Regions from separate parts of the Pantoea sp. App145 genome, predicted to be linked through region 1. Evidence: predicted binding sites of a transcription regulator. Region 1 holds the regulator's gene; each other region holds the start of a gene.
The links. The regulator LexA, encoded in region 1, represses DNA repair genes until DNA is damaged. The targets are predictions, from matches to a motif close to TNCTGTATGTACATACAGNA.
Positions count from the first base shown of each region.

Region 2: the regulator LexA is predicted to act here: its motif matches at 1,571-1,590, upstream of metR (HTH-type transcriptional regulator MetR).
Region 3: the regulator LexA is predicted to act here: its motif matches at 7,559-7,578, upstream of RCF31_RS01420 (DinI-like family protein).

Region 1 is NZ_CP133290.1:2,475,416-2,485,338, forward strand. Features, by position in the region: gene RCF31_RS11315 (conjugal transfer protein TraF) at 1-386, opposite strand, end outside; gene zur (zinc uptake transcriptional repressor Zur) at 836-1,357, shown strand; gene RCF31_RS11325 (CsbD family protein) at 1,427-1,639, opposite strand; gene dinF (MATE family efflux transporter DinF) at 1,797-3,128, opposite strand; gene lexA (transcriptional repressor LexA) at 3,221-3,835, opposite strand; gene RCF31_RS11340 (diacylglycerol kinase) at 3,941-4,309, opposite strand; gene plsB (glycerol-3-phosphate 1-O-acyltransferase PlsB) at 4,436-6,859, shown strand; gene ubiA (4-hydroxybenzoate octaprenyltransferase) at 6,930-7,814, opposite strand; gene ubiC (chorismate lyase) at 7,820-8,338, opposite strand; gene psiE (phosphate-starvation-inducible protein PsiE) at 8,470-8,880, opposite strand; gene RCF31_RS11365 (UTRA domain-containing protein) at 8,951-9,649, opposite strand; gene RCF31_RS11370 (ABC transporter substrate-binding protein) at 9,875-9,923, shown strand, end outside.
Region 2 is NZ_CP133290.1:2,617,421-2,627,343, forward strand. Features, by position in the region: gene metE (5-methyltetrahydropteroyltriglutamate--homocysteine S-methyltransferase) at 1-1,480, opposite strand, end outside; gene metR (HTH-type transcriptional regulator MetR) at 1,623-2,555, shown strand; gene RCF31_RS11970 (DUF1456 family protein) at 2,609-3,088, shown strand; gene RCF31_RS11975 (carboxylate/amino acid/amine transporter) at 3,085-3,951, opposite strand; gene yigL (sugar/pyridoxal phosphate phosphatase YigL) at 4,129-4,929, opposite strand; gene pldB (lysophospholipase L2) at 4,961-5,953, opposite strand; gene rhtB (homoserine/homoserine lactone efflux protein) at 6,058-6,681, shown strand; gene rhtC (threonine export protein RhtC) at 6,753-7,376, opposite strand; gene recQ (ATP-dependent DNA helicase RecQ) at 7,389-9,212, opposite strand; gene pldA (phospholipase A) at 9,234-9,923, opposite strand, start outside.
Region 3 is NZ_CP133290.1:313,710-323,632, reverse strand. Features, by position in the region: gene RCF31_RS01465 (glycosyltransferase) at 1-1,949, opposite strand, end outside; gene RCF31_RS01460 (hypothetical protein) at 1,948-2,082, shown strand; gene RCF31_RS01455 (FliC/FljB family flagellin) at 2,123-3,430, opposite strand; gene fliD (flagellar filament capping protein FliD) at 3,769-5,193, shown strand; gene fliS (flagellar export chaperone FliS) at 5,204-5,611, shown strand; gene fliT (flagella biosynthesis regulatory protein FliT) at 5,611-5,970, shown strand; gene yedD (lipoprotein YedD) at 6,035-6,502, opposite strand; gene RCF31_RS01430 (DUF6388 family protein) at 6,683-7,006, shown strand; gene iraP (anti-adapter protein IraP) at 7,194-7,487, opposite strand; gene RCF31_RS01420 (DinI-like family protein) at 7,614-7,853, shown strand; gene RCF31_RS01415 (hypothetical protein) at 7,871-8,137, opposite strand; gene RCF31_RS01410 (hypothetical protein) at 8,305-8,553, opposite strand; gene RCF31_RS01405 (diguanylate phosphodiesterase) at 8,801-9,923, shown strand, end outside.

The sequences.
Region 1 (9,923 bases):
TTCGCCATATCCCCTGCTGCGGCTTTAAGCTGCGGGTAGCCGTTGAGATAATCCTGGAAGGTTAAGTTATTGATGACATCCTGATAACGATCGACAGTATCCGTAATGTCATCGACTTTATTAATCAGTTTGTCTTTATCGGTAACCTGCACACCCGCTGAAGGGAAAATGATACTTACGTCATCATCAGGTTTTGCTTTGGTCATCAATGCCGGGTTCGCCAGTACCGCGGAGCTCCAGGTGGAAGACGCAACACCTGTGCCGCCCATTGCGTCATTACGTGCGTCGTACCAGGTACCTGCTGCCAGAGCTGAAGAGGAAAGAAATACTGAATTAAAAACAACAAGATAAGCAACTTTATTGCGCCTGAATAATGTCTTCACCATGAGCCTGCCATCACCTTTCAAATGTCGTGACCAAGTCATCGACGAAACAATTTACCAGCCCTTATTGTGAACCTGGGCTAACGATTTATTGCTGTGAAATAAAAGGAAATAGCACTGCTATTCGCAGAATTGACTGCTGGCGCAGCAATCTGTCGTGTATTTATGCAAAAAATTAAACGATATCTAAATTGAGGCCAGCTATTACTTAAGCCCTTTTGAACCTTAGACGCTAAGTCGGTGAGTTGCAAAGCAAAAACCGATTAGCCGGTTTGATAATAAATCCGTAATAAGGAACGCAGATGACAATATGAGGAAAAAAGAGGAATAACACTGATATTAATCTTATGAAAAACAAGATTTTTCCTGGCAATCTTCAGCGAGAAAAGCAATCACAGCAGCGTAAAAATTTGTGTGATAAAATAACATCACTCGGCACCCGGAGAACACTTATGTCAAATTTGTCGCCAGACCAACTTCTGAACCAGGCTGAAACGCTTTGCCTGCAACGCGGCGTGCGTCTGACCACACAACGTGCCGAAGTGCTACGCCTGATGGCCGAGCAAAATGGATCGATCAGTGCTTATGATTTACTGGATCAATTGCGCGTCAGTGAACCCCAGGCAAAACCGCCAACCATCTATCGTGCACTGGATTTTCTGCTGGAGCAGGGATTTATCCATCGCGTTGAATCCAACAACAGCTACGTGGTCTGCCATCATTTTGATGAGCCTGCACACACTTCAGTGATGCTGGTTTGTGACCGCTGTGCAGCCGTCAGTGAAAAACATGCGCATGGCGTTGAAAAGATCATCTCCGGATTGGCTGAACAAGCGGGTTTTGCGTTGCGCCATAGCGTGATTGAAGCCCATGGACTCTGTGAAAATTGTGCCGAAGTGGAAGCCTGTACCCATCATGAAAGTTGCGATCATGATCATCAGATTGAAGGCAAAAAGCGGTTGAGGAAGGGATAAATGGCACCTCCTTGTGCCAACCCGATCATCAGGATCGGAGCCTGGGAGCATCGTCCTTAAACGGGTCCATTACCAACGGTGATCCTTGTTGTGACTTTCCCAGTCTTTCACTTCACGCTCGGCCTGGTCTTTAGCGTAGCCATAGCGTTCCTGAATTTTACCGACAAGCTGATCACGTTTCCCTTCGATGACGGTCATATCATCATCAGTCAGCTTGCCCCATTTTTCTTTCACTTTCCCTTTGAATTGCTTCCAGTTTCCACTCGCTTCGTCTTTGTTCATAACCGTTCTCCATGTCATTTCCAGTGAGTTGACGGCATACCCATTCCCTGAAGGTAAAAGCCGATATAACACGCTACTTAATTGCGTTGTTAAGGATAATTATAGTAGACAATGAATATCAGGTAGCACACTTACGGATTAATCTGTAATTAATAAGTTATATTCCACTATACGAAAACCAACTGTCATGACGCCAGTGGCGGCGCCAGACCAGCCACAACGTGAGTCCGCGTAATGCCAGAAATACCGTCACCGCCAGCCACAAACCATGATTTCCCAACCAGGGTAAGGTGAGCAACGACAGGCCATAACCCAGCGCCGCCAGCGCCATGCTGTTACGCATTTCCCTGCCACGCGTCGCGCCGATAAACATGCCATCCAGCAGATAACACCATACCCCCACCAGGGGCATCACCACCTGCCACACCAGGTAACGGTCGGCGGCTGCGCGGAGTTCGTCCAGCGAGGTCAGCAACCCGACAATTTGTACCCCGCACAGGGCATACATCATGGCGAACAGCAACGCCACCAGGCCTGCCTGACGGCATGCCGCGTGCCAGACCAGCAACAACTGGCTGCGATCTTTCGCACCAACCGCTTCACCAGAGCAGGCTTCAACCGCATAAGCGAAACCATCCAGTGCGTAGGCTGTGAAAGTGAGAAACATCAGCAGAACCGCGTTGACTGCAACCACATCTGGCCCAATGCGCGCGCCAAAGATCGTCAGAGAAGCAAAACAGATTTGCAGCAGAAATGAGCGCAACATAATGTCGCGATTGAGACGAAACAGGCGGGCGGCACCACCGCGCCAGCTCTCTTTCAGCAGGGTGAAATCAATACCACGTAGCTTTAATACCCGAGCTACCATCAACAGCCCGACACCCAGGGTGACGTATTCGGCCAGTGCCGTAGCCGCAGCAGCGCCTGCCACTCCGCAGTGCAGGCCGAGCACAAACAGCAGATCCAGCAGAATATTGACCAGGTTGCCCACCACCAGCAAAACAACGGGTGCGCGTGCATACTGCACACCCAACAGCCAGCCCAGGAGTACCAGATTAGCCAGCGTAGCGGGAGCACTGAGCCAGCGAATCTGAATAAACAGTTGCGCCTGTTGCTGTACCGCAACGCTGCCTCCCATTAGCGCAGCCGCCAGATTGCTGACAGGTGTGCGCAGCAACATAAACAACACACCTGCGATCAATGCGATAAGCAACGGTTGGGTAAGCGCACGCGCCAGCGCCGTTTTATCGCTGGCACCAAATGCCTGGGCAGTCAGTCCGGTCGTGCTCATGCGTAAAAACAACAGCAGCATAAAAATGAAGCTGGTTGCAGTGCTACCCACTGCCACGCCACCGAGATAGATCGGACTGTCAAGATGGCCAATCACCGCGGTATCCACCACGCCGAGCAACGGCACCGTGATATTCGAAAGGATCATCGGCAGCGCCAGCCGCCAGAGTGTCTTATCAGAGGAGGAAAACAGCTGCATCAGCCCGTCCCGGTTTGTGCTGCGCTACAGTTATTTTGGCAAATCAAACCACGGCAGCGCAGAGGCGCTACCGTAGTGGGGGATTTAAAGGATTAAAGCCATTCGCCGTTGCGCACGATACCCACCGCCAGCCCTTCAACGGTGAGTGACTGTTCACGGGTATCGACCACAATCGGCTGGAAGTCACTGTTTTCTGGCAGCAGCTGCACAATCGCGCCCTGCTTTTTCCAGCGTTTCACTGTGACTTCATCATCAATGCGCGCCACCACGACCTGGCCATTGCGCACTTCCTGAGTCTTGTGTACCGCCAGTAAGTCACCATCCATAATGCCGATATCTTTCATCGACATGCCGCTAACGCGCAACAGGAAATCAGCGGTGGGTTTGAAGAGGTTGGCATCAACCTGGTAGTGAGCCTCGATGTGCTCCTGGGCCAGTAACGGTTCACCCGCGGCGACACGGCCAATCAGCGGCAGCCCCTCACTGGCTTCTTCTTCCATTAATAAACGAATACCGCGCGACGCTCCGGAGACGATTTCAATCACGCCTTTGCGTGCCAGAGCCTTCAGATGTTCTTCTGCCGCATTCGGTGAGCGGAAGCCCAGTTGCGCAGCAATTTCCGCACGCGTTGGCGGCATGCCCGTCTGGTTGATATGGTCGCGAATCAGATCATAGACCTGTTGCTGCCTGCTGGTTAACGCTTTCATCCCGCCCCCTGGTTGTTTATACAGTCGCTGTGAGTATATACAGGTATTGGCGAAATGGAAACCAAAACTGAGGGAAAAATCAGCGAGTTGATGAATCCGGAATCCTTATCGCAAATGCGACCAAAGCAGCGCGATCCAGACGAAAATAGCCAGTAAGATAGCTAACAATACGGCAGCCGACCCCATGTCTTTCGCGCGTCCGGCCAGCGGATGACGCTCCTGACCAATGCGGTCGACGACGGCTTCAATGGCACTATTCATAATCTCAACGATGACCACCAGCACCACAGAACCGATCATGAGTACGCGGGAGATCGCGTCAACATCCAGCCAGCATGCCACCACAATCGCCACCAGTGCGGCGATAGCCTCCTGGCGAAATGCCGCTTCATGTTGCCAGGCGGCGCGCAATCCCTGCCAGGAATAACCGGCAGCTTTCACTATCCTGAGAATACCGGTGACGTTATTTGCCATGTCGTTGAACCCTTTACTCGTTTTGACGTCAATGTCTGGGCAGCCGGGAATGGCACGGCCACAGATCTTCGCGGCACTTTCTGGTATGCTTGCCGCGCTTTGCTAACAAGAGGCTTAAAGTTGTCTATGTCAGGTTGGCGTAAACTTTATTATAAATTATTGAATTTACCACTCTCCATTTTGGTAAAGAGTAAGGCTATTCCGTCGGATCCTGTGTCTGAACATGGGTTAGATTCAACGCGGCCAATCCTATATGTGCTGCCTTATGATTCCAAGGCCGATCTACTCACACTGCGTTCGCAGTGTCTGAAACACGATCTGCCGGATCCGCTTACACCACTGGAAATTGATGGCACGTTGTTGCCACGCTATGTCTTTATCCACGACGGTCCACGCGTTTTCCCTTATTTCGTGCCGAATCTGGAGTCAGTGAAGCTATTTCATGACTATCTCGATCTGCATCGCAGCAACCCCGAACTGGATGTGCAAATGCTGCCAGTGTCGGTGATGTTTGGACGCGCACCAGGCCGTGAAGTACAGGGTGAACAGACGCCACATCTGCGCATTCTTAACGGTGTACAGAAGTTCTTTGCCATTCTCTGGCATGGCCGCGACAGCTTTGTCCGCTTCTCGCCGACAGTGTCGCTACGTCAGATGGCAACCGAGCATGGAACTGACAAGTCAATTGCGCAAAAACTGGCCCGCGTGGCGCGTATTCACTTCGCCCGCCAGCGTCTGGCTGCCATCGGCCCGCGTTTACCCGCCCGCCAGGATCTGTTTAACAAGCTGTTGCAATCGAAAGCCATTGAAAAGGCTGTGGAAGATGAAGCGCGCAGCAAAAAGATTTCCCATGAGAAGGCACAGCAGAACGCCATTGAAATGATGGAAGAGATTGCGGCTGACTTCTCCTATGAGGCCATCCGCGTCACTGACCGCGTCATGGGATGGATGTGGAGCCGACTCTATCAGGGTATCAACGTCAATGGCGGCGAGCGCGTACGTCAGCTGGCACAGGATGGTCACGAGATTGTCTATGTTCCCTGCCATCGCAGCCATATGGATTACCTGCTGCTCTCCTATGTGCTTTACCACCAGGGTCTGGTACCACCGCACATCGCTGCCGGTATCAATCTTAACTTCTGGCCTGCCGGTCCGATTTTCCGTCGTCTGGGTGCGTTCTTTATTCGCCGTACCTTTAAAGGCAACAAGCTCTATTCTACTGTTTTTCGTGAATATCTTGGCGAGTTGTTTAATCGCGGCTATTCGGTTGAATACTTTGTCGAGGGTGGACGTTCACGTACCGGTCGCCTGCTGGACCCGAAAACCGGCACCCTGTCAATGACGTTACAAGCCCTGTTGCGTGGCAGCAGCCGTCCGATTACTTTCGTGCCGATTTACATTGGGTACGAGCATGTGATGGAAGTGGGGACCTACGCCAAAGAACTGCGCGGGGCGGTGAAAGAAAAAGAAGGCTTTATGCAGATGGTGCGCGGCCTGCGTAAGTTGCGCAATCTGGGCCAGGGTTATGTCAACTTCGGCGAACCGCTGCCGCTGGTGAATTACCTGAACAAACATGTACCGGAATGGCGTGAGTCCATCGATCCGATTGAACCACCGCGTCAGGCGTGGATGACCCCCGCCGTGAATGACATCGCGAACCGTCTGATGGTGCGAATTAACGAAGCCGGGGCCGCCAATGCGATGAACCTGTGCGTTACCGCACTGCTGGCATCTCGTCAGCGTTCGCTTACCCGCGAGCAACTGATTGAGCAACTGGAATGCTACACCCAGTTGCTGCGCAATGTCCCTTACTCGTCAGAAGCCACAGTGCCGAACCTCAGTGCTGAAGCGCTGCTTGATCACGCCATGGGCATGAACAAGTTTGAGACCGAGCAGGACAACATTGGTGACATCATCATTCTGCCGCGCGAGCAGGCGGTTCTGATGACCTATTACCGCAACAATATCCAGCATATGCTGGTTATGCCATCATTGATTGCCGCGATTGTGCAGCAGCACCGGGAAATCAGTGAAGCGGAGTTACTGCGCCAGGTGAGTCTGGTGTATCCCATGCTGAAGAGTGAACTGTTCCTGCGCTGGAGCAGCGATGAATTACCTGGCTTGCTGCAGAATCTTTGTGCTGAAATGGCGCGCCAGGGTCTGGTGAGCCAACAGGATGGCCTGCTGAAGCTGAGTGCTGCACGCTCTCGTACCCTTCAGCTATTGGCAGCCGGTATTCGTGAAACCTTACAGCGTTTTGCCATTACCTTCTCCATCCTCAGCGCGAAACCCAGCATCAACCGGGGCACGCTGGAGAAAGAGAGCCGCACGCTGGCACAGCGCCTGTCAGTGCTCCATGGCATTAATGCTCCAGAGTTCTTCGATAAAGCGGTATTCACGACACTGGTGATGACCCTGCGAGATGAGGGCTATCTCAACGACAGCGGCGATGCCGATGTGCAACGTACGCAGATTATGTGGCTGATGCTGGCAGAGCTGGTCACCAGCGATGTGCGCCTGACGATTGAGAGCGCCACCGTTCACGATTAACGCCAGCCAGAAATAAAAAAGCCGTCATCCTTTACCGATGACGGCTTTTTTTTCATCTGATCTACCGCGACTACATCAAACCAATAAACGGCAGGGTATTCAACAGAATGCCAATAAACAGCACCAGGCCAACGTAGTTATTGTTGAGGAACGCCTGGAAGCAGGGATCACGCTCGCGCCGGGCAATCAGTTTCTGTTGATGGACAAACAAGCCTGCCGCCAGCAGCAGCGACCAGTAAAATGCACCGTTCAGATTTAGCAGTAATCCCACCACAGCCATCAGACCCAGCGTCGCCAGTTGCAGCAGGCCGATGATCAGCTTGTCATACCGGCCAAACAGAATCGCCGTCGATTTCACCCCAATCTTCAGATCATCATCCCTGTCCACCATGGCGTATTGCGTATCGTATGCAACGGTCCAGCACAGGTTAGCAATAAACACCAGCCAGCAAACCAGAGGTAAGGACTCACTAACTGCGGCCCACCCCATCGGAATCGCCCAGCCAAATGCCGCGCCCAGTACCACCTGTGGCAGATGGGTATAGCGCTTCATAAAGGGATAAACCCAGGCCAGTGCCAGCCCGACAACCGACAGCAGAATCGTCATAAGATTCATGGTCAGTACCAGCACAAATGCCAGCAACGCCAAGCCAACAAACAGTAGCTTTGCCTCTTTCTCAGACACCAGGCCACTGGCTAGCGGGCGAGCGGCAGTGCGTTTCACATGCCCATCGACTTTACGGTCAGCGTAGTCATTGATCACACAACCGGCTGCACGCATCACGATCACACCCAACACAAACACCAGCAGTACCGATAACGGCGGGATCGCCATCCCCGATAACCACAGCGCCCATAGTGTGGGCCACAACAACAGCAAGGTGCCAATGGGTTTATCTATACGCATCAGGCGGCTGTACGCCTGCAATTTATTTATTCCCAGAGTCTTTTGCACAATCTTTATCCTTGAACCTGCGCGCGGTACAGCGGTGACGCAGGTAAAAACAGTTCAGTTAACAACAGCGGCTTGCCCGATAAACGCAGGCGTGAACGACGTCCCCACAATTCATCAACCTGGCCCGGTTCGATAAAATCGCGTGTCAGCGTTGAAGAAGCAAAAAGATAGCGGCCAAGAGGTCGCGTGCCGAGTTGCTGTAGCATTTGCTCAGGTCCATTTAGCGTGCTTTCAGGCACCAGCGTTCGCCCAGCCAGCCAGGGAATACCGTCACCACACAGGATAATTTCCCGCAGCCAGAAGCGTTCATCCTCTGGCAGTTGCTGGCCTTCATCCTCCAGCTCACTGGCAGGGATAAAACCTTCACGCACAACCTTGACGGTGACCTGCTGGCAATGCTGCTCAAAGCGCCGGGTCATTGAGTCCTCTTCCATAAGCCAGTCCAGCAAAGGAGCGGAAAGCAAAGGAGAAGAAGCGGGCAGCCAGTGCAGCGCGCGCAGTTGCGCCAGCGCATCCTGAGACATAAAAACACTCCACAGAAAAAAGTGTCTCAGTGTAACGCACCACTGCCGCTGCGTGCTTGCACGAATTGGTAACGGCGCGGTTTTCGGCACCCGAAGGCAAAATAAAACATCGCGCCGCTATAGCAGGTGAATTACTCGCGTTTCAGGCGGTTGCTGTTCGCCAGCCACAAGGTAATCACCAGAATCAGAATCGCCGCCGAATAGCACAGCGTATCGAAAGGATTTTTATGGTCGACAATAATTAAACGAATAATCGCGGTAATACCGATATAGACGAAGTAGCGCAGCGGGAAGTGATAACCCGACTGAAAATACTTCACAATCAGCGCGATAAACTCGAAATAGAGAAAATAGATAACAATCCCTTCGATTAGCAGGAATGACGATGCCTGTTCGCCAGTGCTGAACAGCACATTCGCCAGATGGATGGTTTCTTTACCGAGAAACACCACCAGAATGATTGCCAGGATCACCAACCCGAGGTTCAGCACCCATTGCAGCCCCCGGGCAATCAGTTGCCCCGCCATTGATTTTTCAGTCATTTCTTCGCCTTAATAGAACGCCTTATCTCTGGCGCTATCATGCGATAGTGTGATCAAATTCACAATATACTCAGACATCAACATCCACACAGAGCGCATCGTAGCGCCAGTATTCACAGTCACAGTCAATCACCCGTTTATGCTGGTCACGGTTGATACGGGTGATCAGTAACCCCGGTGTGCCACTGGCAACATTCAGCGCAGGCGCTGCGCGAGCGGGTAATGGCCCCGGCAAAATAGTAAAACGCGCACCGCCGTAACGGATGCCATAGCGCTGGTTATAGAGGTCAGTCAGGGAACGGGTGAGATCCTCTTCAAGCAGGCCGGGAAAATAATGTGGATTGAGGTAGTGCTCCACATACAACACCGCACGGCCATCGATGCGCCGCAGACGACGAATCAGATAAACATCATCCCCCTCCGCCAGCTGCAACTGTTGCGCCACCGATTGCAGCACCGGTACCTGGCGCGCCTCAATCACTTCGGTGCTGGCAATACGTCCCTGCTGTGCCGCCATCGCGTGGAAATGGCTGTGATGCAGCGGGTTATATACCAGCCTTGGCGGCGCCAGAAACCAGCCACGCCGCAGCTCGCGGTAGATAATGCCCTGCGCTTCCAGCAATCCCAGTGCTTCACGCAGGGTAATACGCGTGGTGGAATATTGTTCGCTCAGGCTGCGTTCAGCCGGTAAGCGCCCGCTGGCGAACTCCCCTGCATCAATACGACTGTGCAGCGCGGCTGCAATTACGTCCGCCGTTTTCGACGACATCTATAAAGCCTCATTTTGGGGCGAAGCTGCACTATGACAGTTCGATGACAATTCAGTGACAAGCTATGCCCGACATCATTGCGCTCCAGCATGGCATGTGGATTTGCTCGCCACACCACATTTCACCGCTGTAGTCATAAAACCTTCATATGCAAAGGCTACATTGGCTCGGTTCTTGCTGGACTAGACCAAGATGTCCCTCAACTTACACCGGGAGCAACTGAGATGAAAGCGTTAATCGCCTCTGTAGTAGCCAGTGCCGTACTGCTTGCGC
Region 2 (9,923 bases), 140 kb from region 1:
ATTCAACCATGTCGTTACGCTCGGCTTCACCGTGTACCAGCACGTCAAGCCCCAGACGTTCCTGTTCCACAATCGCCTGTTTGATGTGCTCAGCGATACCGGTGCGATAGTGACCGCCATCAATGTTGCCTTTTTTGAAGTCGAGACGCAGGCCACGGATTTCAGTGGTCTGCGGGAATGAACCAATGGTGGTGGTCGGCCATGCTGGCAGATGGAAGCGGTTGCGCTGCGCCTGAGCACGCTCGGTGTAGGCGCTGTTACGCTCGGTATCTTTGGCCTGGATTTTTGCCAGACGCGCCGCCACAGCGGCGTTATGCACACGGCTGGAGTGGGCACGGGCACGGATTGGCGCACTCCAGGCTTCGAGGGATTTTGCATCGTTGTTGTTCAGCGCGTTACTCAGCAGGGACAGCTCGGCACATTTTTGCAGGGCAAAAGCAAACCAGCTTTTCACTTCTTCATCGAGACGGGTTTCCACGCTCAGGTCGATCGGGCTGTGCAGCAGGGAGCAGGAAGAGCCGATCCACAGTTGTTTGCGTTGTCCCACCAGCGGTTGCAGGCGTTCGAACCAACTGCTGAGGTCGGCACGCCAGACGTTACGACCGTTGATCACCCCAACAGACAGCAGCCATTCTGCTGGCAGTTGCTGATTGATGTGCTGGATATCATCTTTGCCGTGTACCAGGTCAACATGCAGCCCCTGCACTGGCAGCGCTTTGATCACATCAAGGTTCTGGCCGATGCTGTCGAAGTAGGTGGTCAGCAGCAGTTTGGTTTTGCCCTGCAACGCGTCGTAAGCCGGTTTGAACGCGGCACGCCATTCCTGCGGCAGTTCCAGCGCCAGCGCTGGCTCATCAATCTGCACCCATTCAATATCGCGTTGTTTCAGTTCAGCCAGCACCTGTTGATAAACCGGCAGGATATCTTTCAGCAGCGAAAGGCGATCAAACTGTTCGCCTTTGACTTTACCCAGCCACAGGTAAGTGACCGGGCCGAGTAGCACGGGTTTAACTTTATGCCCGAGCGCCAGCGCTTCGTCCACTTCGTCCAGCAGCTGGGTCCAGGTCAGTCTGAACTGCTGACCCTGGGTGAATTCTGGCACCATGTAGTGATAGTTGGTGTTGAACCATTTGGTCATTTCGGCGGCGGCGGCTGGTGCGCCGGTCGGTGCACGACCACGGCCGAGGCGGAACAGGGTATCGAGGTCAACGGAGCCGTCTTTATTCTGGTGGCGGGCCGGTACGTTGCCTAACAGCAGGCTGGTAGTGAGTACGTGATCGTACCAGGCGAAGTCACCCACCGGCAGCAGGTTCACGCCCGCTTCTTTCTGTTGTTGCCAGTGACGTGCACGCAGCTCACGCCCCACGGCCAGCAAATCTTCCTGTGAGCTGTTACCTGCCCAATAACTTTCCTGGGCTTTTTTCAATTCACGACGCAGACCGACGCGAGGAAAACCGAGTGTATGGTTCAGAATGGTCATTTGATGTCCTCCAGGTATTCTTTATTGAGCAGCTTAGGTTACAATCAGATGTTTAGCCGTCCAGATGTTTACACCGCTATATTCTGCGGGTACTGTATGTTCCTCAAGCGCAAATTGTTCAATCTCGATGTGAAGGATTCTCATGATCGAACTCAAACACCTGCGGACGCTGCAAGCGTTACGGCATACCGGCTCTCTGGCCGCCGCCGCCGCTCAGCTTCATCAAACGCAATCGGCGTTATCTCATCAGTTCAGCGACCTGGAGCAGCGGCTGGGCTTTCGCCTGTTTGTGCGTAAGAGCCAGCCGCTACGTTTTACGCCACAGGGGGAGATCCTGTTGCAGCTGGCTGAGCAGATCCTGCCGCAGATTCAGCAGGCGTTGCAGGCTTGCCATGAGCCGCATCAGACGACGTTGCGCATCGCCATTGAGTGCCACAGCTGTATTCAGTGGCTGACGCCAGCGCTGAATAATTTCCGTCAGAGCTGGCCGCAGGTGGTGATGGATTTTAAATCCGGCGTGACATTCGACCCGCAACCCGCGTTGCAGCAGGGCGAGCTGGATGTGGTGCTGACCTCCGATATTTTGCCGCGCAGCGGGTTGTTCTATTCCCCGATGTTTGATTACGAAGTGCGGCTGGTGCTGGCACCGGATCATCCGCTGGCGCAGCGCGAACATATTTCGCCGGAAGATTTAGCGGATGAAGTCCTGCTGATTTATCCGGTACAGCGTCAGCGGCTGGATATCTGGCGGCATTTTTTGCAGCCGGCGGGAGTCAGCCCGGCGCTGAAGAGTGTCGATAATACGTTGCTGATGATCCAGATGGTGTCAGCGCGCATGGGGATTGCGGCGCTGCCCCACTGGGTCGTGGAGAGTTTTGAACATCAGGGATTGGTGGTGACCAAAACGCTGGGTGAAGGGTTGTGGAGCCGTTTGTACGCGGCAATGCGTGACGGTGAGCAGCGTCAGCCGGTGCTGGAGGCGTTCGCGCGTTTTGCCCGCCAGCATGCCTGTGATCATCTGCCTTTTGTGCGCGATGCATCGCGCCCCGGTTCGTTACAACCGCTGTCTTCCTGAAACGGCCTACTCTATAATGCGCCGCCTCAACCCGTGACCAGGAGATTTTCACCATGACCAATAACGATGTGCTGCGCAGCGTGCGCTATATGCTGGATTTAAGCGACAGCAAAGTGGTGGAGATTTTCGCCCTGGCGAGTTGCGATGTGCCGCTGGAAGATGTGCAGGCGTGGCTGAAGAAAGATGATGATGCCGCTTTTCGTCCCTGCCCGGATGTGCTGATGGGTTATTTCCTCAACGGTTTGATTTTCCATCGTCGTGGTAAGAGCGAAGATGCGCCTGCGCCATCGATTGAGCGCCGCATGAACAACAATATCTTCCTGAAGAAGTTACGTATCGCGTTTGCCCTGAAAACCACGGACATTCCCGAGATCTTGCTGAAGGCAAACTTTAAGGTTTCTCAGGCGGAGATCGGCGCAATTTTCCGTAATCCGGATCATAAGAATTACCGCGAATGCGGTGACCAGATTCTGCGTAACTTTTTGAAAGGGCTGACGCTGGTGCAGCGCCCGGCCCCTGTCAAAAAGGCTTAATGGCTGGTCGCGGTTTTTCCCAGTACCCAGCGTTTATGCACATAAAGTGAAGCGAAGATCACAATGGCCCCGGCGATAAAGCTCGGCCAGTGTGGTTTTTCCTGCCAGATCGCCAGATTTACCAGCAATCCTGCCGGCACATGCATATTGTTCATGATACCCAGTGTGCCTGCATCCACCTGGGTAGCGCCATAGTTCCACATAAAGTAGCCCAACCCGGACGCGGCCACGCCCAGCCACACCAGAATGCCCCATTGCAGCGAGGTGGTCGGTAGCTTGTTGGGATTGCCCCACAGGCACCAGGCAATCACCGCAATGATCACTGCGCCAAGGTAGAACCAGGAAAACGCGGTGTGCTGCGGCATCGGGCGCGTCTCCTGCAAACGCTTGTAACCCACCATGCCGATGGCAAAACAGATATTCGCCGCCTGCACCAGCAACAGACCAAACCAGAAGTGGTCGCTGACTTTGTCATAACGAATAATCGCTGCGCCGACCACCGCCAGCAAGGCACTGAAGGCGTAGCCAATACGCAACGGGCGTCGGCTGAGCAGATCGTAGATCAGGGTGACATACAGCGGCGTCATGACGGTAAATAACAGGAATTCCGTCACGCTGAGATAGAGGTAGGCTTCAAAGCTGAGCAGGTACATGATGCCCAATTGCAGCATCCCCACCAGCATATACAGCAGGATGGTCGAGGCACGATAACCACGCCAGCGCAGGAAGGGCAGAAAGACAATGGCTGCCAGTGCCAGACGCATCAGCACCGAGAACCAGGAATCCACCTGGCCCGCCAGATATTCCCCGATAAAACTAAAGGAAAAAGCCCACAGAATGGTGGTAACGATCAATAACGGCACAGTAACGACCCCAAAATGAACAGTGCCGCTAGTGTAAACAAACTGTCGCTGTCTGGTTGAATTATCTGGTTTACAACTGAATAAAATACAAACATCTGTAGCGGCGCGATTTATCGCGCAATCCGAATGGCACACATTAGCGCGATAAATCGCGCCGCTACGAAACGCAGAAATTTTTTATGCCAGAAACAGTTTACGCAGCGTATGTGGCACCGCGTCTTCGGCGTTGCTGCCAATCACTTCCAGCGCTGGCAAGGTGTCTTTCAGGCGCTGATGCGCATTGCGCATGATGCAGCCCTTGCCCGCCATGCTGAGCATCTCCACATCGTTCATACCGTCACCAAAGGCGATACACTCTTTCAGTGAATAGCCGAGCTGCTTCGCCACGGCTTCCAGCGCGTGCCCCTTGGAAACGCCACCCGCCATCACTTCCAGACAAGTCGGCAGCGAGAAACTGACGTTAACCCGATCGCCCCAGCGCGCTTCAATCGCCTGTTCCATCGGGATCAGATGCTCCGGTTCGTCGCAGGTAAAGAACACTTTGCTGATGCCATCCGTCGGCAACATGCCGGGCTGATACACCTGGTAGTTAAACACCGACTCGCGAAAGTAATCCTGCTCGGCCGGGCGATGGCGGCTAATAAACCATTCGTCATCACGGTAAACGTGGGTCAGCACCTGCTCATCATGGTATTTCAGGCCATACAAATCCTGCGCGATATCGGCATCCAGATTGTGGCTGAAAATCAGTTCGCCGTCGGCGTTATGCACACGCGCACCGTTGGAGGTGATCATATAAGCCGGGATGCCGAGACTGTCGCGCATTTGCCCCACATCGATATAGTGACGACCGGTGGCAAAGACGAAATGAACATCGCGTGCCACCAGCTCCTGCAAGGTGCTGCGAGCAAAAGGTGTCAGGCGATGGTCCGGAGAAAGCAGCGTGCCATCCAGGTCGGATGCGACGATGTGGTACATGTAAACCTCGGTTGTAGGTATCAATAATCAATTAAACGTGGCGTGCAAAAAAATCGACCACGGCGTTTAGCGCCTGGGCGCGCATCGCGTCTGTTTCAAACAGGATCTCATGTCGCGCACCCTCAATCACATAGGGCGTGACGCCTTCGCAGGGATGCCCTGCCGCCGCCATCGCCTCACAAAACAAATCCTGCGAGCGGTTATCCACCACCCGATCTTCGCTGGCCTGCATCAGCAGCATTGGCGTGGTGATGTTATTCACCTGGCTGATGATGTTACGTCCGGCCTGCACCCCTTCCCTCACCCAATGGTAGGTTGGGCCGCCGACGCGAATCGCCGGATCATCGGCATAAAAACGTAAATTGCGGCGATAGCGTTCCCGGCTGTGTGTCAGTTGGTTGATACCGAACGGATGGGCACGCCAGCGCCCGGTCCCCAGGGCGTAACCGTCACGCAGGGCAGGCATTTTCTCTGCCCAGTCGAGGATACGGTGTGCCAGAAACGGTGGCAGCGGCAGGGTGATGCCGAACATCGGTGCTGACAACGCCACCGCATGAAACGCCCGTGGCTGACGCGCCAGAAACAGCGCGAGGATCGCCCCACCCATCGAGTGCGCCAGCGCATAGCGTTGCCGGTAATGACCACTGACGATCTCTTTCAGGTACAACGTTTCCAAATCATCGACATAATCGGTGAACTCCACCACATGGCCACGGTGGGAGTCCTCCAGCAGACGGTCGGAACGTCCCTGGCCGCGATGGTCGATGATCACCACATCAAAGCCACAATGGAACAGATCGTAGGCCAGCTCCGGGTATTTGATATAGCTTTCGATGCGTCCGGGAACGATCAGAATGACACGGCGATGTTGCGGAGAAGTGAAGCGCACATAGCGAATGATGAGATTGCCCACGCCGGTAAATTCACGCTCTTCGCGACGGTGCCAGAAGTCAAGCAGCGGACCGGTGGCAAAGGAAGCAAACGCCTTTTCACGCCTGAGCCAACTCTGTTTTATCTGCTGCATCCGCCCCCCGGAAAAAAACGTCAACGCCGCACATCCACTCCATAGCGTGCCGCGATTTTCTGGCGTATTGTGTCACACTTCGCTAACTTCAGGGAATGTCACACATGACCATTGAATGGTGGTTAACCTACCTGTTAACCACAACCATCCTGAGCCTGTCACCCGGCTCTGGCGCAATTAATACCATGAGTACCGGTATCAGCCACGGCTATCGCGGCGCAGTCGCGTCGATCTCCGGCCTGCAACTTGGCCTTTCCGTGCATATCGTGCTAGTGGGCGCTGGTCTTGGCGCGCTGTTTTCCCAGTCGGTGCTGGCGTTCGAAATCCTGAAATGGGCGGGTGCGGCCTATCTGGTCTGGCTGGGCATTCAGCAGTGGCGCTCGGGTGGCGCGCTGGATCTCAATGCGGTCGCCAAAGCGATGCCACGTCGCCGTTTGTTTAAGCGCGCGGTGCTGGTTAACCTCACCAACCCCAAAAGCATCGTGTTTCTTGCTGCGTTGTTCCCGCAATTTATTCAGCCACACCAGCCGCAGTTGATGCAATATCTGGTGCTAGGCGTCACCACCGTCGTCGTCGATATTATCGTGATGATTGGTTACGCCACGCTGGCAACCCGCATTGCTGGCTGGATTAAAGGCCCGAAACAGATGAAGGCGATGAACCGCACCTTCGGCGGATTATTTATGGCGGTAGGCGCGTTGTTAGCCAGTGCGCGCAGAATCGCCTGATAATGCGTAGCGGCGCGATTTATCGCGCGGGTTTTAAAGGCGCGCGATAAATCGCGCCGCTACGGATAAAATTAACGCGAAATGATCAGGTGAATGCCGAACCCAGCAAACAGCACGCCCGCCATGCCATCCACCCACTTCGCCATGCGCTGATACTTATCGCGCATCCACGGCAGGGCAAAAATCGCCGCCACCACGGTAAACCAGGCAAAGGTTTCCACCAGAATCAGCAGGAATAATCCCCAACGCTCCAGTGCCCCCACATCATTGCCAACAAACAGCGAGAACACGCTGCCAAAATAGATAATCGCTTTGGGGTTGGAGAGGTTGGTCAACAAACCTTTCAGGAAGCTCATGCCCCTTTTTGGCAACTCAACCACCGGTGCATCAATCTGGGGTTGCTTATGACGCTGGCGCGCCGAGCGCATCAGCTGCCAGCCCATCCACAGCAGGTAGAGACCACCGCCGACCATAATGATCTGATGCAGCCACGCCATTTTTTCCATGATCAGATGCAGGCCCATCAACGCCACACCGGCCCACACCATCACACCCAGCGTAATACCCAGCACACCCATCATCGCTTCTTTACGCGAACGGCTGGCGGCCGTTTGCGAAACAAAGAAAAAGTCCGGGCCGGGGCTCATCAACGCCACCAGGTGCACCAGCGCGACGGTAGCGAATAACATCAACATGCTTTTTTTCCTTTACTCTTCATCAAGATGTTCTTTGATCATCACCAGGAACGGCTTACCAAAGCGCTCCAGCTTGCGATGACCGACACCGTTCACGCTCAGCATTTCTGACGCGCTCACCGGCATTTGTTCTGCCATTTCAATCAGCGTGGCATCGTTAAACACCACGTAAGGCGGGATATTCTCTTCGTCGGCTATCGCTTTGCGCAACTTGCGCAGCTTGGCAAACAGTTTGCGATCGTAATTGCCACCGTACACCTTCGGTGAGCTGCTGCGGGTTTTCACCGTCACAATTCGCGGCACCGCCAGCATCAGCGGCACTTCGGCACGTAATACCGGACGCGCCGCTTCGGTGAGTTGTAAGGCGGAGTGCATGGCGATATTCTGCGTCACCATGCCGAGGTGAATCAGCTGACGCAGCACACTGACCCAATGTTCGGTGCTTTGATCGCGACCAATACCGTACACCGGCAGTTTATCGTGACCATTGTCGCGAATACGCTGGTTACTGGCACCGCGCAAAACTTCGACAATATAGCCCATACCAAAACGCTGCCCTGTGCGATAAATGCCGGAAAGCGCTTTCTGCGCTTCCACCAGGCCATCGTAGCGGCGTGGCGGATCGAGGCAGATATCGCAGTTGTCGCATTGCTGCTGACGCCCTTCACCAAAGTAGTTAAGCAACACCAGACGACGGCAGGTTTGTGCTTCGGCAAACGCCCCCATCGCATTGAGTTTATGCCGCTCAATATCCTGCAACGGACCCGGTGCTTTCTCTTCCAGACATTTACGCAGCCATGCCATATCCGCCGGGTCATACAGCATCATCGCTTCTGCCGGCAAACCATCACGCCCGGCACGACCGGTTTCCTGATAGTAGGATTCGATATTGCGCGGGATATCAAAGTGCACCACAAAACGCACGTTGGGTTTGTTGATCCCCATCCCAAACGCAACGGTGGCCACCACGATTTGCAGATCATCGCGCTGAAACGCTTCCTGTACCCGCGCACGCTGGGCGCTGTCGATACCGGCATGATAGGCCCCTACGCTCAGGCCGCGACTTTGCAAACGTGCCGCCGTGTCTTCCACTTTGGCGCGGCTGTTGCAGTAAATGATGCCGCTTTTACCACGCTGATCCTGTACGTAACGCAGCAGCTGCTCGGTAGGCTTAAACTTCTCCACCAGCGTGTAGCGGATGTTGGGGCGGTCGAAGCTGCTAATTTGAATCAGCGGATCGTCCATCTGCAGCAGATGCGCGATGTCATTACGCGTGGTTTCGTCGGCGGTGGCCGTCAGTGCCATCACCGGCAGATCCGGGAAACGCTGGCGCAGCTGTCCCAGCGCACCATATTCCGGACGGAAATCGTGACCCCATTGCGAGATGCAGTGCGCTTCATCCACCGCCAGCATCACCGGATTCCAGTGGTGCAGGCTGTCGAGGAAGTTATCCATCATCAGGCGTTCAGGCGCGATGTAGAGCAGTTTCAAACGGCCGGTGCGGCAGTCGGCAAACACCTGCTGCTGCTGCTCACGCGTCTGCGTCGAGTTAAGACAGGCAGCCGCCACGCCGTTCGCCAGCAGTTGATCCACCTGATCTTTCATCAACGAGATCAGTGGCGATACCACCAGGGTTAACCCTTCGCGCACCAATGCCGGGATTTGATAACACAGCGATTTGCCACCGCCGGTGGGCATAACCACCAGGCAATCGCGCCCTGCCAGCGCCGTTTCAATAATGGTTTGCTGACCGGGACGAAATTGCTGGTAGCCGAAGGTATCCTGTAATACCTGCTGCGCCAGCGTTTCCTGATTGAGCACTGCCGATGTTGCCACGGTAATCCTGTTTTTTGCTTATCAGAACAGATCGTTGAGCGTCACGCCCACACCCACGCGCGTCTGGCGGTGGTTGTAGTCGATGAGCGATTCACCGTAGCCGCTAAACAGCTGGGTGTAAAAACGCACATGCTCGCTGATCGGGTAACTCCAGGCGAAGGTTGCACCGCCGTAGCCACTGTTCCAGTTGTAATTGCCTTCCACGCTAAAGATGCTGTCGCCAAGCATGTAGCCCAGCTTCGCGCGGTAGTAGCCCATATATTTGGTGATGTCCGGATTGTCGTCATTGCTGGCGCTTTCCGGGATACGATACCAGGGTTTGATCTCCGCGAGGAAATTGCCATTCTCCGCCATCAGGCGCGCATACACACGGTTCCAGCTGCGTGAAGTCGGATCGCTGCGACCATTCGACTCATGGTTCAGACCCATTTCCACATCACGTAATGTCCAGCCACCCAGAGTGTAGTCCGTGGCCCAGCCGAGGAAAATCTGCGGCTCATAGTTGGTTTCACGGAACGGTGATGATGCACCACGGTTTGACAGCTGCCACCAGGAACGTTGCGTATAGGAGGCCGCCAGTACCGAATTGTCGCCCAGAATACCGCGCCACAGCGGAAAGGCCAGACTGAGCTGGAATTTTACTTCATCTTTTTTCGCTTTGTCTGCCCAGTCGTACGAGGATATCGCCTCTTTATTCATGCTACTGGTGTA
Region 3 (9,923 bases), 2.1 Mb from region 1:
ATAAACATCAGGTATTCACCCAGTGCCTGCTCTGCTGCCAGATTGCTCATCGCCCCCTGATGCCACGGATGCGGATAGTGAATGACGCGAATACGTTGTGGATCCACCGTGGCAATGGCACTCAGCCAGTTGTCGCGTTCCGGGCTGTGCTGATCGTCAGCCACAATCAGCAGCTCATAATGCTGATAGCGCGTCTTCTCCATCAGGGTGGTCACACAGGTAATCAACGCAGGCAGACTTTGCCCGGCGAGGATCACGATTGATACTTTTGGCTGCGCCTCGTGGTTGTAGCGCAGGCGATAGTTGTAGTAATTGTCGAGGGCAATTTCGGCATTGGCGTACCCCCGGTTTTGCAGGTGACGCTGGATAATCCCGGCATCCACCACCACCTCGCGTGCACGCAGGTGCGCCGTCACCAGCGGTTCCGCCAGGTGCCCGACGACATTCAATCCTTGTGATTCGATCAATTTCACGATCAAATCCAGCTCTGCCGCCTGCGGATAATGGAGGTCAAACCCTTCCGCTGCCAGCAGCAATTCACGGCGGAACAGCCAGTGCTGGGCCATGGTTTTCGGCGAACTGAGTAGCATATCGAGGTTAAAATCCGGGCGAAATGCCAGACCTGAGGGTTCACCGTTGATGAAGAAATACTCATCGGCATATAACGCCAGCACATCATCACGGGATGGCAAGGTACTCGCCAGTGCGATCAGGCCAGAGGCATTAAAACGCGTCCCTGCCTCAACAAAGATAAACCAGTGGGCATCCTGATCGTTGATCAGTTGATTAATCACCGGCAAACGTTGATCGGCTGCGGCCGGAAACGCCAGCACGCCTGCCTGATTATCGCTTACCGCACCGACCAGCATTGGGTGCAGCGTCAGTAATGGGGAAGAAAACGCCGCCAGCGATGTGACTGTTTCATCAAGCAGGGCCGCATTATCCGGGGTGACGTTGATCACCACCGCCACACAAACCGGTTGCGCGACTTCCGCGCTCAATTGCATCAGCGCCACCTGGTGAGCCGGAGTCAGCTGACGTACCGTATTCCAGTGGTTAAGGGTGCTGTTGCTCAGCGCCTGATACTGCTGCTGACGCATATTGTATTGCGTCGTCTGAGCCGGTTGCCTCAACGAGGTCACCCTGACGATATCCGACGGACCTTTAGCATTGATATACCATGCCGCTTTGCGCAACTGCTGAATCAGTTTCTCACGGGGAATGCGGATGTGATCTTCCCCCTCTTTCATATGCGGTTGCACATACAAATCTGACACGCGCACCGTGCACAGCGCCTGTGGGAACCACACCACATCCCCCTGCGGCAGTAGTTTGCTGTACAGCACCAGCGCACCAATTTCTGGCAGCGCCTCACCCTCAATGCTTAATAACGCACCGTTATCTGGCATCAGCGCCAGTAACATTTCCCGACGCATCAACGCAGCACTGAGATCACCCAGCAGGTTGTAGCCGAGACGACACTGGTAACGCAACAGGTCCATACCCTTGATCACCCCCGGCTCCGGCAGAAACGCGGCGGTGGAGAGGATATCTGGCAACGGTTCACCGGCTGCATCCATCCGATTGCGTTTTGCGAGTGCCAGCACCGCCTGAGGTGCTGTCTCTAATGCTCCGACCAGGGTGCTGATGGCGTTGCTGGTCAACAGATCCGTATAACTCAGCACATTAATCAACTCACCCCGCGCTTCCCGAATCGCTTCGGCAATCACTTCAGGATGTCGTGACGGATAGACCAGATGGCGAACCGGATGACCCGGCTGATTCAGATAAGGTTGTAGCAGTTGTGCGACAAATTCCGTACCGCTGACGTCAGCCACCAGGATTTCACAGTTGGGGTGATCCTGCGCCAGCGCACTGTTGAGTGCCGCTTCCAGCCAAACGGGAAAATGCGCCGTGATAATAATGCTGACAAGTGGGGAGTGGTTCATGATGGCCCTTCTCTGGCAATGGTTGCGTCAACCGTCATCGGCACGCAGCAAGACGATTTTTCCTTATCCTAAGGGTTACCAGCGAATTCAATCCGCCAAGCAGCGCCACGATTTTGTGGTTATTCAGCCATAAAAAAACCCCGCCGGAGCGGGGTTTGCAAGCCATTAGAAACTTACTGCAGCAGAGACAGAACCTGCTGCGGAACCTGGTTAGCTTTCGCCAACACGGAGTTACCCGCCTGCTGGATGATCTGTGCTTTAGACATGTTCGACACTTCTGTCGCGTAGTCCGCATCCTGGATACGGGACTGTGCTTCTGACAGGTTGGTCGTGGTGTTGTTCAGGTTGGTGATGGCAGAGTCCAGACGGTTCTGCACCGCACCCAGGCTTGAACGGTAGGTGTCAACCTGAGAGATAGCTTTGTCCAGCAGTGCCAGCGGGTCAGCAGTGGATGCACCAGCGAATTCTGCAGTCGCGGTGGTTGCACCGCTGGTGCTCAGATGAATGGCCATAGTACCGCTGGTTGATTGAGTGGCGTCATTGCTGTTCGCCAGCACGGTACCGCTTACTGCGTAGTTTTTGTCTTGCAGGGTGGTGTAAGCAGTCACATTACCGCTGCTGTCGGTACCCACTTTAATCAACTGACCACTCACGGTCGCCGGGCTGCCGCTCGACAGACCATTCGCTGCGTCATCATAAGAAACGTCAACGGTGTTGAGTTCAACTTTACCTGCGTTGCTGCCAGTTGTTCCATCAGTATCAACAGATACAGAGTAGTAATCGCTGCCAGACTGTACCACGTATTCGCTGGTGCCAGAGATCTGGTGCAGAGACAGAGTACCGCTGCTCACGCCCAGTTTGCTTGCTACGTCAGTCAGGTCGATATCTTTCATCACGCCGGTGCCGGTATCAGCAACCTGAGTGATAGAGTCAGACACATCCAGAGAGTTTTTAGAGACGGAGAAGCCGCTCAGACCCAGAGTAGAAGAGTCAATCTGCTGCAGGTTGATATCGATGGTTTCGCCATCGTTAGAACCGACCTGGATGCTCATTGAACCGTTTTTAGACAGCACGTTCACGCCGTTGAAGGTGGTCTGGCCAGACACACGGTCAATTTCGTCGAGACGTGATTTGATTTCGTCCTGGATTGAAGACAGGTCGGAATCAGAGTTGGTACCGTTCTGTGCCTGTACGGTCAGTTCACGGATACGCTGTAAGTTGTTGTTGATTTCAGACAGTGCGCCTTCAGTGGTCTGCGCAGCAGAGATACCGTCGTTGGCGTTACGCGCTGCCTGAGTCAGGCCGTTGATGTTAGAAGTGAAGCGGTTGGCAATCGCCTGGCCCGCTGCGTCATCTTTAGCGCTGTTAATACGAAGACCAGAAGACAGACGCTCGATAGAAGTAGACAGAGCAGACTGGTTCTTGTTGATGTTGTTCTGAGTGATCAGCGAGAGGCTGTTGGTATTAATGACTTGGGCCATGATAAATATTCCTGTTAATCAAGTCTTTCGGTTAAGGTGTGGGCTTCAACCCGCCGGCTTCAGCGCCGTCAAAGTTGTTATCGTCTGCCCTTAAACAACCTTTAGATTTTTTTTAGTACCAGGCAAAAATTTTTCACTTCAGCCTGTCACGCTTATCTTTATCGCCCAGGTCCTGCACTTCTTTAGTGCTGAATGATCACTTTTCTAGCGCCAGAAATACCCTTCTCTATATGCGCTATTCGCTTTATTACTCTCAGGTAAATACTTTTAAACTTTCCCCATCCTAAGCCGATAACCCCGGTATTCACTCTCCGTGTCGACATAAATAAGGAAACAACATGGCAGCAACGATTACTAACCTGGGTGTCGGTTCAGGCCTTGATTTAAGTAGCATTCTGGATAGTCTGGAAACCGCCGAAAAAGCGTCATTAACACCGATCTCCAATCAGCAGACGGCGTACACCGCCAAACTGAGTGCCTACGGCACGCTGAAAAGTGCGTTGACGACGTTCCAGACAGCCAATACCGCGTTAAACAGTGCTGACCTGTTTACTGCAACAACCGCGACCAGCACTTCCAGCGCCTTTAGCGCCACCACGTCTGGTAACGTTGTAGCCGGTAATTACACTATCAGCGTATCTCAGCTGGCACAGGCACAGACGCTGACCTCCGCCACGCAAACCAGCAACAGCACTGCACTGGGCGATAGCTCGGCCAGCAGCCGCACCATGACGATTAAACTGGTGGATGGCACCAGTAAAGACATCACCCTGACCAGCGATCAGACCTCGCTGACCGGTATGCGTGATGCCATCAACAGCGCCGATGCCGGTGTCACCGCCACTATTATTAAAACCGGCGATAGCAGCTACCGTCTGTCACTGACCTCAACTGAAACCGGCAGCGATAATGCCGTCAGCAGCATCACGGTGACAGGCGATGATACGTTGCAGGGTATCGTCGGCTATGACGCCAGCGCCAGCAGCAACGTCATGACAGAAAGCGTTGCCGCGCAGAACGCCAAACTGACAGTGAATAACGTGGCGATTGAGAACAGCAGCAACACCATCAGTGATGCGCTGGAAGGGATTACGCTTAATCTGAACGATACCACCACCGGCAACCAAACGCTGGCCATCACTAAAGACTCATCGAAAGCAGATAACGCAATCACCAGCTGGGTGAGTGCTTATAACGCCCTGCTGACGCAGTTCGACACCCTGACCAAATATACCGCGGTGGATGTGGGTTCAGATTCACAGGACTCCAGCAACGGCGCACTGCTCGGCGACAGTACCCTGCGTACCATTCAGACCCAGCTGAAAAGCATGCTGACCAATGCGCAGAGTTCATCTACCTATAAAACCCTGGCACAGATTGGCATCACCACCGATCCGACATCAGGTCAGCTGGAGCTGGATTCCGACAAACTGTCAACCGCACTGAGCACCGATGCCGCTGGCGTTAAAGAGATGATTGTCGGCGACGGTAAAACCACGGGTATTACCACCACCATTGCTACCAACCTGACCAGCTGGCTCTCGACTACCGGTATTGTGCAATCAGCAACTGATGGTGTCAGTAAGACCCTGAACGACCTGACCGATCAGTACAACGACATGAGCACGCGTATTGATAACCTGATTGCGCGCTATAAAACGCAATTTACCCAGCTCGACGTCACTATGAGCTCGCTGAATAGCACCAGTACTTACCTGACTCAACAGTTCAGTACGTCATCCAGCAGTAGCTCATCCTCATAAGGAGTGATTCATGTATAGCGCAAATGGCACAAAAGCCTATGCCAAAATCGGCGTTGAAAGCGCCGTCATGAGCGCCAGCCAGCAGCAACTGGTGGTGATGCTGTTTGACGGTGCGCTCAGTGCGCTGGTTCGCGCCCGCCTGTTTTTACAGGACGGTAATATGGAGGGCAAAGGCCGCTCGCTCTCACATGCGATCAACATTATCGAAAACGGACTCAAACAGGGTCTGGCAGACAGCAACGGTGATGAACTCACCGATAACCTGTTAGGGCTGTATGCCTACATGGTTCGCCGTCTGCTACAGGCTAATCTGCGTAATGACGTGGAAGCCATCGAAGAAGTTGAAGGCCTTCTGCGTAATATCGCTGATGCCTGGAAAGAAGTCGCTCAACCTCAACACCTTCAGGACGCCGTTTAATGACTATCGCACCGCATCTGATTGCCATTTATCAACAGTTACTCGATCTCAGCCAGGGAATGCTGCGCCTTGCCGCAGAAGGCGAATGGGATGAATTGATTAAAAAGGAGTTGGAGTATGTCAGTGCGGTGCAACAGCTAGCCCGATCAACGCAGGATGCTGCACCTTCGCTGCAAACCCAGGAACAGTTGCGCCCGGTACTCCGCCATATCCTCGACAACGAGAGTGAAGTCAGACGTCTGTTGCAGGCTCGTATGGATGAACTGGCACAGCTGGTAGGGCAGACATCACGGCAGAAGTCGGTGATGGGCGCTTACGGCAAGCAAGGCAGCGTACTGGTGCCGCGCGAATCGGTCTGATTTTTTACCCTCACGCAGCGGCAGTGGAAGATCCTTTCCCCGCCGCTGCGTTTTTTTCCTGCCTTTATTGCTGCGCAACGCTCTGCGTCGGCCGCAAAATTTCCGGCTCAATATTCTGAATCACCGCTTCATTTGGCCGCGCCGCCACTTCCTGTAAGGCCTGCTGACATTCAACTGTCGGGCGCTCCACTTTGCGCATGCGCAAACCATCGTAACGCAGCTCACCATTTTGCAGTCGCAGCGGCATCACGCGTACCAGACGCGTCACATTGACCCACTGATCGTCAAAACGCGTCAGTTTGCCCGGCTTGGCGATCACGCGTTGCCATTGACGGCAATCCAGCGTATCCCCCTTCGCACCGATGATCAGACTCGCCATCGCCTGGTCACTGATAAGCTTGCTCTGCGGCCCTGTGGTTTGCCAGTAACCCTGCAATTCTGCCGGAGGCGGGGTTTTCACGGCGGCTTCATAGTTGTTAATCTGCGCACAACCGGTCAGCGCCAGCGCCGCCAGTATCATCCACTTTTTCATCTTCGGTCCCTACACTCGCTTCAATGGCGGCTACGTTATAATTTTTCCAGTGAGTTTCGCAAGCTATCTGCGCGCTGGTTGTTCGTATCACGCTCTTTTTCCGTCATAGAAGCGCGCCCGGGCGACAACCCGGCTGCGGCACGTTACACTACGCGCCGAGTCGATCAGCAGGAATTCCGCATGAAAACACCAGAACAATATTACGCCCAGGCGCGCGAGATGTTTTTTGCCGCCCACCCTGATTTCCAGTCCGCACTGGATGAACTGACGGAGCAGGATGCCCAGCAGGCGAGCATGACATTAGCCGCCCTGCGCCAGTGGCACGCGGAGCGTATCTACGCCGCATTTCTCCGCCAGAAAAATCTCGACGGTATGCTGTTTTCCATTCAACTCGCCGAGCCAGACAAGGAAGTGGCGGCAACCGCTATCGAAACTTATCTGAAATCACACGCTACGGCGCTGGGAATGACGTGGGAAGAGTTCTGCATCAAAAACGAACTCTGACTCCGCAGCACGATTTCATCTGGCCCTAAAAAGCTCAAAATGATCAGGATAAAGTTGTACAACTCAATAAAAGTTGTATAACTTAATCTCACGACTTCGGTCGTAGATTGTCCTTGAACGAATGGTGCCTTTGCACCGCCTCTGGAGGTGTTGCTGGATTTCCACCTCCAGAGGTAAAATTTTTTTGCTACTCTTCGCGTTCAATCGCCTTCACTTCTACATAACGCGCCACGGCCAGCAGGCGGTTAATGTGCGTCAGCAACAGATCCACATCGGACTGCAAGAACTCCTGTGATGAGCGTGATGCCGTCACAATGGCGTCCTGCACCGTGTCACTGATGGTCAGCGAATTATCCTGTTTGGCCTGAATCAGCAGCGCAGCAATCAGCAGCGACTGTGCTTCCACCTGTGCCATGAGTTCTTTTGCTTCCACATCCATTTTTGCCATCTTGAGCAAAATATCGATGACCAATTGCCGCATGTTTACCCCCTGGAATGTAAAGTATCCTGATCAAAGATAATATTTTCGTCTTATCCCTTCCCGCCGCTTGATACTGTTTTTATTTACAGTAATATGACGCTCTGATTCATTAAATGGAATGCCCTGATGTTTGTGGAGCTGATTTACGACAAGCGCAACGTAGCGGGATTGCCTGGCGCGCGCGAAATGATTTTGCAGGAACTGGAAAAACGTGTGCAGCGGGTGTTTCCGGAAATTGAAGTGCGGGTTAAGCCGATGGAACGCAATGCCATCGAAACCGACATGAGTAAAAACGAGAAAGCCACCCTGGCACGTATCATCGAAGAGATGTTCGATGAGGCTGATATGTGGCTGGTGGCTGATTAACCACCAGCTCCATCGGCTTAGCTTTCCTGCTCGCTATGATTGATGGCGATTTCCAGATCCTGAATCGCCTGATCAATATCATCCAGCAATTTTCCCTGCCTGTTGATCAACCCATCAAACCGGGTGGCATACTCTTTATCTTTATATTCACCCGCATCGAAGGCCAGCCAGTGACTGGAAAGCATTTCAGTATTGGTTTGCGCGTAATGACGCATCTCTTTTAGCTGTGAGGTGACATCACGCAGGTAGTCAGTTTTGGTTTTGATTGCCTCTGAATCACTCATGCTATTTTCCTTTTTCTAAAAATTGCCAGTTTTAATAACGTGCGAATGATTAAAGTTAGTAGAAAATAGCGGTAACGCCTTAGGAATAATCGGAACTGATTGCAGATCAATGTCGGGCAAAAAACCCGCACAGTGGCGGGTCAAATAAGACAAAACTACGGCAAAAATTACAACACGTCGGTCAAGTGATCGACGACAACCCTTCCGTTTACATCGGTTTGCGTAATGCGATAACTGACGCACCAGGAACGCTGGATACACATTTTATCAAACAGGGACACCCGCCCTTTATGTTCGCCATTCGCACCGATAATGCGCCATTCAGTAATATCTTCCTGACCGCGATTGTTAAGCCTTTGCATACCCTGTTCTACTAAGCGATCGCTATCATCAATCTTCAAATAATCACGCAACATTGTACTCACCTCCCGTTAACGAAGGTTACATTACGCTTTTTATTTGTCGTTTCAATCTAATTTTTTTATCGATAAGTGAGTAACAACCTGATGCAGAAAGAATCCGACTTGACGTAAACCCATCGCCACGTTCCAGCCGGTGAAAGGAAGGAAAGCAACGGCAAAGATAAATCATCTGTCATATCGTCTTTTTCCGTCATCGCTCTGTTAATGTAGGTCACACAAAAATAATGCTGTGGAACCTGCCATGCTCTCAACCGTCCTTTATCGCAGCCATCTGTGCGACCATGTTCCGGTGAAAACTCTGGAAGATATGGTTGATAAAGCCAATAAAAAGAATGAATTATCGAATGTAACGGGCATTTTGTTATTTGATGGTCTGCATTTTTTCCAGCTGCTGGAGGGACCGCCTGAAGCCGTGCAGTCTATCTATGATCGGATCTGTAAAGACGCGCGTCATGAGAACCTGGTGGAATTGTTGCATGACTATGCTCCCGCCCGCCGTTTTGGCAATTCCGGTATGGAGCTGTTTGACCTGCGCGAGCATGATAAGGCCACGGTGTTGCAGGCAGTGCTGAACAAGGGGACATCTAAGTATCAGCTTACCTTTGAAGATCGGGCGTTACGTTTTTTGCGTACCTTTGTCGAAGCCAGAGAAAAAGAAAACTATTTTGAAATTCCGCCGGCCAGCACCTGGGAATTTATCGCTGATAGCGGAGAAAAGGTGCTTATCGACGTTATTCCCGATCCCACCACGCAGTGCCACTTTGCCTTTCAACCGATTATCGACCCGTTCTCACGCGAAGTCCTGGCGCTGGAGGCGCTGATTCGCAGCGCGGATGGCGGACCGCCACAAAAGTTCTTTGCTCCCTACAGCCGCAAGCAAGCCTATGAGGTCGATCTCAAAAGTAAAAGCCAGGCCTTTAAGCTGGCAAAACAGTTCGGCATTCCGGAACTGACGCTGTCGATTAATCTGTTACCGATGTCGCTGGTGATGGTGCCCAACGCCGTGGATTATTTGCTGGCTGAAATTCGGGCCAGCGGCCTGGTGCCTGAGCAGATAGTGGTGGAGGTGACCGAAGATGAAGCCATCTCGCGTGCCGATGAATTCGCCGCCGCAATTAAACAATTAAAGGCCGCCGGGATCAGCGTGGCGCTTGATGACTTTGGTGCCGGGTTTGCTGGCCTGTCGCTGCTGGCAAAATTTCAGCCCGATAAGATCAAAATCGATCGCAGCATCATCAAAGACGTACACAAAAGCGGCCCGAAGCAGGCTATCGTGCATGCCATGATTAAGTGCTGCTCCTCACTGGAGATTTCAGTGATTGCCGAAGGGGTAGAAAAAGCTGAAGAGTGGATGTGGCTGGAAG